One region of the Pseudomonas sp. GW821-FHT03A09 genome, then DNA from elsewhere that is predicted to be linked to it. Evidence: predicted binding sites of a transcription regulator. Region 1 holds the regulator's gene; each other region holds the start of a gene.
What was found. The regulator FliA, encoded in region 1, starts transcription of late flagellar genes. The targets are predictions, from matches to a motif close to CTAAAGTTTNNNNNNNNNNNGCCGNTAA.

Region 1 (3,097 bases):
GCCGGGCGTGGCATCAAGTCGAAAAACTACCTGGTGCTTGCAACCACCAGCCAGAAACAGGTTCTTACCGCTGCGTATCACAGCTACAAGCGCTGCGGCCTGGCCGGCTGCATCCTCACCAAGCTCGATGAAACCGCGAGCCTGGGCGAGGTGTTGAGCTTGGCCATCAGTCATGAGTTACCGGTCGCCTACCTGACCGACGGCCCGCGGATTCCAGATGATTTGCATCTGCCGCGTCGTCATCAGTTGGTCAGCCGTGCTGTCAGTGTGCAAATGCAAGAAGAGCCTAGCGAGGAAGCGATGGCCGATATGTTCGCCGATCTCTACCACAACCCGGCAAAACGGGTCGGTTGAGACAGGATGAGCGCCGTGAAATGTATCTACATTGATGGTCTGCAAGCGATTCACGCGGCCAAGCCATGTAGCCTGCGTCTAAGCAAGACAAGGTAAAGAAATAAAATGGGCAGCATGCATCCCGTACAGGTGATCGCGGTGACCGGCGGCAAAGGTGGCGTCGGGAAAACTAACGTGTCAGTGAATTTGTCCCTGGCCCTGGCAGAGCTTGGCCGTCGCGTCATGCTGCTGGATGCTGACCTGGGCTTGGCGAACGTGGACGTTCTGCTGGGGCTGACACCCAAACATACCCTCGCCGATGTGATCGAGGGCCGTTGCGAGCTGCGCGATGTGCTGCTGCAGGGCCCCGGTGGCATTCGTATCGTGCCGGCCGCCTCGGGCACTCAGAGCATGGTGCACCTGAGCCCGGCGCAGCATGCCGGCCTGATCCAGGCCTTCAGCGATATCGGCGACAACCTCGACGTGCTGGTGATCGACACCGCCGCCGGGATCGGCGAGTCCGTGGTCAGTTTCGTGCGCGCCGCGCAAGAAGTGCTGCTGGTGGTTTGCGACGAACCCACCTCGATCACCGACGCCTACGCCCTGATCAAACTGCTTAACCGCGACTACGGCATGAACCGCTTCCGCGTGCTGGCCAATATGGCCCAAAGCCCGCAGGAAGGCCGAAACCTGTTCGCCAAGTTGACCAAGGTCACGGATCGCTTCCTCGATGTCGCTTTACAATACGTCGGCGCAGTTCCTTATGACGAGTGTGTGCGCAAGGCTGTGCAAAAGCAGCGTGCAGTCTATGAAGCGTTCCCTCGTTCGAAGTGCGCACTGGCGTTCAAGGCTATTGCCCAGAAGGTCGATACCTGGCCGTTGCCTGCCAACCCGCGGGGGCATCTGGAGTTTTTCGTCGAGCGATTGGTGCATCAGACGAGCGCAGGACCGGTGCTATGACATCCAGCGGCTACAACCTTTACAAAAAGTCAGCACGTGACAGCCAAGGCGAATTGATCGAGCGCTATGCGCCTTTGGTCAAGCGCATTGCCTACCACTTGCTGGCGCGCTTGCCGGCCAGCGTGCAGGTGGAAGACCTGATCCAGGCTGGCATGATCGGCCTGCTCGAAGTGTCGACCAAATACGACGCGAGCAAGGGTGCGAGTTTCGAGACGTATGCGGGTATCCGTATCCGTGGCGCGATGCTCGATGAAGTGCGTAAAGGGGATTGGGCGCCGCGTTCGGTACACCGCAACACGCGAATGGTCAGCGATGCAATTCGCGCAATTGAAGCAAAAACAGGCCGTGACGCTAAAGATCATGAAGTTGCGGCCGAACTCCAATTGAGTCTCGATGATTACTACGGGATTTTGAACGATACCTTGGGCAGCCGCCTGTTCAGTTTCGACGACCTGTTGCAGGACGGCGAACACGAAGGGCTGCACGAGGACGGCGCGAGTGCACATCTCGAGCCGTCGCGCGACCTGGAAGATGAACGTTTCCAGGGGGCGTTGGCGGACGCGATTGCCAATTTGCCGGAGCGTGAGCGACTGGTGCTGGCGCTGTACTACGACGAAGAGCTGAACCTCAAGGAAATCGGTGAGGTCCTGGGGGTCAGCGAATCGCGTGTCAGCCAATTGCATAGCCAGTGCGCGGCCCGCTTGCGGGGGCGATTGGGAGAGTGGCGCGCGCGCTGACAGGCAGTGTGGGGACACTGCAGACGCTACCGACCTTGCCCCTGGCGAGGCCGGGTTCGTTCCGTGGTGCCCTGGGCAGTCCTTTTTGTGTAACGCCTGTTGATTGAAATGGCGCGTCCAGGTGCTGGGCGCGTTTAAGACTGCTTGGAGGTCGAATTGGACAAGAACATGAAAATCCTCATCGTTGATGATTTCTCAACGATGCGGCGGATCATAAAAAACCTGTTGCGTGACCTTGGGTTCACCAACACGGTCGAGGCGGATGACGGCATTACGGCGATTCCGATCCTCAACAGCGGGAGCATCGACTTTCTGGTAACCGACTGGAACATGCCGGGCATGACCGGTATCGACCTGCTGCGCCACGTGCGCGCCGACGAAAAACTGCGCAGCCTGCCTGTGCTGATGGTGACCGCTGAAGCCAAGCGTGAGCAGATCATCGAAGCCGCCCAAGCCGGGGTCAACGGTTACGTGGTCAAGCCATTCACGGCGCTGGCCTTGAAAGAGAAGATCGAAAAAATCTTCGAACGCATCGGTCATTGATGCTGCCACGGGGGAGCTATGGAGCATAACGAAACGTCACAGGGAGACTTCGAGTCGACCCTGAAAAAGCATGCTCACCAGTTGGTCGACAGCCTGGAAAAAGGCCAGTTCGGCGACGCGGTGCAGTTAATCCATGAGCTCAACCAGACCCGTGACCGCGGCCTGTATCAGGAAGTGGGCAAGCTGACGCGTGAGCTGCACAGTGCAATCGTCAATTTTCAGATTGACCCGCACATGCCCCAGGCCGAAGAGATTTCGCAAATCACCGATGCCACCGAACGCCTGTCCTACGTGGTCAGGCTGACTGAGGCGGCGGCCAACCGCACCATGGATCTGGTGGAAAACGCCACGCCTCTGGTCAACGGTATGGCCAATGAAGCCCAGGCCCTGAGCGTTGACTGGGGTCGCTTCATGCGTCGGGAAGTGGGCGCGGAAGAGTTTCGTGAATTGGCGCGTCGTGTTGAGGGTTTTCTGTCGCGCAGTGAGCAGGAAAACCGCACGGTTTCCAGCAACCTCAACGACAT
Region 2 (3,097 bases), on a different contig from region 1:
TGCGGCGATCCAGCCAAACGCCAACAGCGGGATGTTGTAGTGCAGGAAGGTCGGCACCACGGTGTCCCAGATATGGTGATGCTGGCCGTCGATGTTAAGGCCAGAGGTCGGGCCGAGGGTGGAGTCCGACGCCGGCGACCCCGCATCCCCCAAAGCGCCCGCCGTACCGACGATGCACACGATGGCCAACGGGCTGAAACCCAGTTGCACACACAGCGGTACAAAAATCGCGGCCAGGATCGGCACTGTGGAAAACGACGAACCGATGCCCATGGTCACCAGCAGGCCCACCAGCAACATCAGCAGTGCACCCACGCCACGGCTATGGCCGATAAAGGCCGCCGAGGTTTCTACCAGCGAACGCACGTCACCGGTGGCCTTGAGCACCTCGGCAAAACCTGACGAGGCAATCATGATGAAGCCGATCATCGCCATCATCTTCATGCCTTCAGTGAACAGATCGTCGGTCTCACGCCAGCGCACGATGCCCGACACCGAGAAGATCAGGAACCCGGCCAGGGCACCGATGATCATCGAATCCAACCACAACTGAATGATGAACGCCGAAGCAATCGCCAGCCCGGCCACCAGCAGGGTCAACGGGTTGTATTGCACCGCCACTTGCTCGACCCGCTCGATTTTTTCCAGGTCATACACGCGCTTCTTGCGGTAGCTGATAAACACGGCCACCAGCAGGCCCACGACCATGCCCAACGCCGGCAAGCCCATGGCGTGGGTGACGTTGACCTGGCTGATATCCACCCCACTCTTGGCCACGTTGGCCAGCAGGATCTGGTTGAGGAAGATATTGCCGAAGCCGACCGGCAGAAACATGTACGGCGTAATCAGGCCAAAGGTCATCACGCAGGCGATCAGGCGGCGGTCCAGTTGCAGCTTGGTCAACACGTACAACAGCGGCGGGACCAACAAGGGGATGAAGGCGATATGAATCGGCAGGATGTTCTGCGAGGCAATCGCCACCACCCATAGCAGGCCGATCAATAGCCATTTGACGTGACTGCCACCGCTCGCTTCCTGGCGATCGACCAACAGCAATGCCTTATCCGCCAGGGCGTGAGCCAAACCGGATTTGGCAATCGCTACGGCGAAAGCGCCGAGCAAAGCGTAGGACAACGCCACGGTCGCGCCGCCGCCCAAACCACCGTTGAACGCTTTGAGCGTGGCGTCGATACCCAGGCCACCGGTCAAGCCACCCACCAGGGCGCCGACGATAATGGCAATGACCACATGCACGCGGGACAGGCTGAGCACCAACATCGTGCCGACCGCGGCGATTACTGCGTTAATCATGGTTACCTCAAGACAAAAAACATAAAAACAGGCGTGCGGCGCCCAGGCAGCCATTCAATAGAGTGGCCAGCGTGCAGGCTGAGGAGGTCTTATTAGAGGGCGCGCACTTTGCAGCAGGTGAGCGACCATGTCAAAAAACGACACCGCTTTGAGCTTTATATTGAACGGTTGAATAAAGAAATAATTAGCGCAGCCGATAACGGATCTCTACGTGTTTTCAGGTAAGGATGTCCCGATGTCGCTTAGGCAGCTCTCCATTCAATGGAAAATCACCCTGCTCGCCGGCCTCTGCCTGCTGGGGATCGTGACCCTGCTGGTGGGTCTGTCGCTGTATCGCATGGAGCAGAGTTCCGAGCAGGTCAAGGCATCCAGCATGCAGATGCTCGATGCTGCCGCACAGGCGCGCATCGAGGCACAGGGTGAAGTGCAAGCGTTGGGCATTCGCCAGCAGTTCATGGATGCCTACCAGTACGGCCATGGGTTTTCCCGCCAAGTGCTGTTCCTGCGCGAACAAGCTGAAAAACGCTTCCTCGATGCCTTCGACACCCGCGAAGACCTGACTCGCCAGGTCAAGGCCGCGCTGCAGGCCAACCCGGACCTGCTCGGTCTGTCCCTGGTGTTCGAAGCCAATGCGCTGGACGGCAAGGACGAGTTGTTCGCCAATCAGAAAGAACTGGGCAGCAACGAAAAAGGCCGCTTTGCCCTGTACTGGTCGCAACCCACCCCGGGCAAGTTGACCTCGATGCCGCTGCCCGAAAGCGACATGGCCGACACCAGCGTCGGCCCCAGCGGCGAGAAAGCCAATGCCTGGTTCACCTGCCCGCGTACAACCCTCAAGCCCTGTGTGATCGAGCCGTACTTTTATGTGATCGACGGGCAGAACGTGCTGATGACCAGCATCGTGTTCCCACTGATGTCCAACGGCAAAGTCATTGCCTCGCTGTCGGTGGACATCAACCTCAACAGCCTGCAGGCCGTGAGCCAGCAGGCGAGCCAGAAGCTGTATGACGGCCAGACCCAGGTCAGCATCCTCAGTCCGACCGGCTTGCTCGCCGGCTACAGCCCGGATGCCAGCAAACTCAGCCAGCGCCTGGACCAGGTCGATACCGCCAGCGGCGCGCAATTGATCAGCGCATTGGCCAGCAGCACGCAAACCCGCAGCCTGCGCACCGACCACCAACTCAAGGTCTTGGCGCCGTTTACACCGATACCGGGTGGCAAGTCCTGGGGTGTATTGCTGGACGTTCCAAAAAAAGTCCTGGTCGCCCCTGCAGAAGCCTTGAAAGCGCAACTGGACGCCGATAACGCCAAGGGCACGCTGCTGGAACTGAGCCTGGGCCTGCTGGCCGCGGTGGTTGGCCTGGTCCTGGTGTGGCTGATGGCGCGCAGCGTGACTCGTCCGATTCTCGGTGTGGCGCGCATGCTCGAAGACATCGCCAGTGGCGAAGGCGACCTGACCCGTCGCCTGGCCTACGACAAAAAAGACGAGCTGGGCCAACTGGCCGGCTGGTTCAACCGCTTCCTCGACAAGCTGCAACCGATCATTGCCGAGGTGAAACGTTCGGTACAGGACGCCCGTGGCACCGCCGACCAATCCGCCGCGATTGCCACTGAAACCAGCGCCGGCATGGAGCAGCAATATCGCCAGGTGGATCAGGTTGCCACCGCCTCCCACGAGATGAGCGCCACTGCCCAGGACGTCGCCCGCAGCGCAGCCCAAGCCGCCCAGGCCGCACGGGATGCCGACCAGGCCACCCGCGAAGGCTTGACCGTGATCGACCGCACC
Region 3 (3,097 bases), on a different contig from region 1:
CTGCTCGCTGTTGGCCAGCGCAATGCTCTGCAGATTACTGCTGAGCACATTCGCGGTGCTGCTCTGCTCCTGGGTCGCCGTGGTGATCGCGGCGAACTGCTGGCCGGCCGAGCGACTTTGTTCGTCGATGCGCGCCAGGGCCGAGGCCACGTCGGCGTTGCGTGACAAGCCTTCCTGCATCAGCACATTGCCGTGTTCCATAGTGCTGATGGCGTTGCCGGTTTCCTGCTGGATGCTCTGGATCATCACCGAAATTTCGTCCGTGGCCTGACGCGTCCGCGACGCCAGGTTGCGCACTTCATCGGCAACCACCGCAAAGCCGCGCCCCTGCTCACCGGCCCGGGCCGCCTCGATGGCAGCGTTAAGCGCCAGCAGGTTGGTCTGTTCGGCAATCGAGGTAATCACACCCACGATCCCACCGATTTCCTGGGAGCGCTGGCCCAAGGTGTTGATCACCGTAGCCGTGCTGTTCAGCGCAGCAGCGATGTGTTCGAGGGACGACGACGCTTCCTGCATCGACGTACGGCCGATGCGGGTTTGCTGGGCATTTTCCTGGGCCAGTCGCTCGGTATTGCCCATGTTGTCGGCAATGTTCAACGAAGTGGCGCTGAACTCTTCTACCGCACCGGCCATGCTGGTGATCTCGCCGGACTGTTGCTCCATGCCTTCATACGCACCGCCAGACAGGCCGGACAACGCCTGAGCACGGTTGTTGACCTCCTCGGCGGCCTTGCGGATGTGCGAGACCATGGTCGACAGCGCTTCCCCCATCTGGTTGAAGCTGCGCGCCAACTGGCCGATTTCATCATGGCTGGACACGTTCAAGCGGGCGCTCAAATCGCCGGCGCCCAAGGCTTCGGCCTGGCGCACCAAGTCACTCAGAGGCTGCAACTTACTGCGCAGCAACCAGACTGCCGCGCCCACCGCCAGCAGCATTGCCAGCAGGCTGCCAATCACCAGGCGAATCCCCACCGCCCAGGTCACCGCGCGAATCTCGGACTTCGGCATGCTCGCCACCACCGACCACGGGCCGCCTTCAAATGGCACCGCGACGCTGTAGAAGTCTTCGTTTTTGTCACTCCAGAAGCGCCCTGAGCCCGGCTTTTTCGCCAGGTCGAGCATTACCGGGATCGCCTGGTCCGGCGCCTGCACGCCAGCGGGTGGCACCAGCCAGTGTTTCTGTTCATCCAGCAACGCGAGAGAGCCAGTCTGGCCTATACGGAAACGCTTGAGATTGTCGAACTGGGCCTTCTGCTCATCGGTGTAGTCAAAGCCAATGAACAACACGGCGATCACTTTGCCACCCGCGTCCCGCACCGGGGTGTACTGGGTCATATAGGACCGATCAAACAGCACCGCACGCCCCACATACCCTTGCCCAGCCAGTAGACGCTGGTAAGCCGGATGTTGGTGATCGAGCACGGTGCCGATAGCACGGTTGCCGTCCTGCTTGGTCAGGGAGGTGCTGATGCGGATAAAGTCTTCACCGCTGCGTACGAATACCGTCGCGACGCCGCCAGACATCTGCTTGAACTCGTCCACTTCGACGAAATTGTTGTTCAGCACAACGTCACCCAGAAACAGGCTTGGGGTTTGCACGCCGGCCACGGACACTGGTTGGTCCGACCGCACACTCAAGCCGGCGCCAAAGCGCTTTTCAAACAGCCCGCTCAAGCGCTGGGTACTTTCACGCAAGGTGCTGTGGAAGGTATTGAGTTGGTCCGCCAGCAGGCGTGCCTCACTGGCCAGGTGTTCCTCGCGGGTATCGAGGTTGGCGGAGTCGAGGGAACGCAGGGCGAAGACCGTACTGCCGCTGATGACGACAGCCAGAATAACGGCCAAGGCGAGACCTAACTGGGAGGCGATCCGAGCGCGAGGTTGAGACATGACAGCTCCTGGCCGAGGCCAGGATCGTCCTGATCTCATAGCGCTGCTCGGCAATTTATCTAATGGGTAGCGTGGGTGCACGATGGTTCCAACACCCTTTCTTCGGCGGGTGCGGGCAATACTTGAGCGTTACACAGGGGTATCGCGCAAACGATTGCACTGCCCACTCAATCCAGGCGTTCAACTCGTGGGAACTCCATGGCGCGGACCTCACCTTGAAGAAACTCCGCCAAACGCCGCAAGCGTTCACCGCCTGGACGGGTTTTGGGCCACACCAAGTAGTAACTTTCCCCACTGGCTACCGCCGTCGGCCACGGCAAGCTCAATCGCCCTTGGGCCACATCCTCGGCCACCATCAACAGGTCGCCCATGGACACCCCATAGCCTCGCGCGGCGGCGATCATGCCCAGTTCCAGGGTGTCAAACACCTGACCGCCCTTGAGCGACACCTGGGATGACAGCCCCATGCGTTCCAGCCAGTTGCGCCAATCGCGACGGTCCGGCGTGGGATGCAGCAGTTCGGCACCTGCCAGGCGTTCGACGCCCCAAGGTCCGTCATCCAACAGGTTCGGTGCGCCCACTGGAATCAGCAATTCAGGGAACAAGTAACTGGCCTCCCAATCTGCCGGAAAGTGCCCATAGCTGAGCAACACCGCACAGTCGAAGGGCTCCTGATTGAAATCCACTTCATCCACGCTCATCCACGCGCTGGTCAATTGCACCTCATTGCCCGGCTGCAAGGCCCGGAAGCGACTGAGCCGCGCCAGCAGCCAGCGCATAGTCAACGTGGACGGCGCCTTCATGCGCAGGATGTCATCTTCAGCGTTCAAGGTATGGCAGGCCCGCTCCAGCGCGGCGAAGCCTTCGCGTACGCCCGGCAGCAACAGACGCGCGGCCTCGGTGAGCTGCAAGGTGCGGCCGCTGCGCTGGAACAGGCGGCAGGCGAAATGCTCTTCCAGCGTGCGGATGTGCCGGCTTACGGCACTCTGGGTAATCGACAGCTCCTCCGCCGCACGGGTGAAGGAGTTATGCCGGGAAGCCGCTTCAAAAGCACGCAAGGCATACAGCGGAGGAAGACGACGAGACATGCAGAAAGCTCCGACGGCGCAATCTCGAAACCCTAACAGAATCCATCAGGCATGAGTTTTAATCATGCGGATGATCGCATTTATCGTTTTGTACAATTGGCTGAGAGCGCCGAGAATCAACC

Region 2: AC07V4_RS25780 (methyl-accepting chemotaxis protein) is a predicted target of FliA. The motif match lies at 1,484-1,511, and genes of this name have one in related genera.
Region 3: AC07V4_RS01545 (methyl-accepting chemotaxis protein) is a predicted target of FliA. The motif match lies at 1,987-2,014, and genes of this name have one in related genera.

What each region holds. Positions count from the first base shown of each region.
Region 1 is NZ_JBWKUX010000004.1:202,049-205,145, reverse strand. It holds gene flhF (flagellar biosynthesis GTPase FlhF) at 1-354, shown strand, start outside; gene fleN (flagellar synthesis regulator FleN) at 460-1,293, shown strand; gene fliA (RNA polymerase sigma factor FliA) at 1,290-2,030, shown strand; gene AC07V4_RS08790 (chemotaxis response regulator CheY) at 2,199-2,573, shown strand; gene AC07V4_RS08785 (protein phosphatase CheZ) at 2,592-3,097, shown strand, end outside.
Region 2 is NZ_JBWKUX010000020.1:47,801-50,897, reverse strand. It holds gene AC07V4_RS25785 (Na+/H+ antiporter family protein) at 1-1,308, opposite strand, end outside; gene AC07V4_RS25780 (methyl-accepting chemotaxis protein) at 1,547-3,097, shown strand, end outside.
Region 3 is NZ_JBWKUX010000001.1:332,102-335,198, reverse strand. It holds gene AC07V4_RS01545 (methyl-accepting chemotaxis protein) at 1-1,887, opposite strand, end outside; gene AC07V4_RS01540 (LysR substrate-binding domain-containing protein) at 2,055-2,975, opposite strand.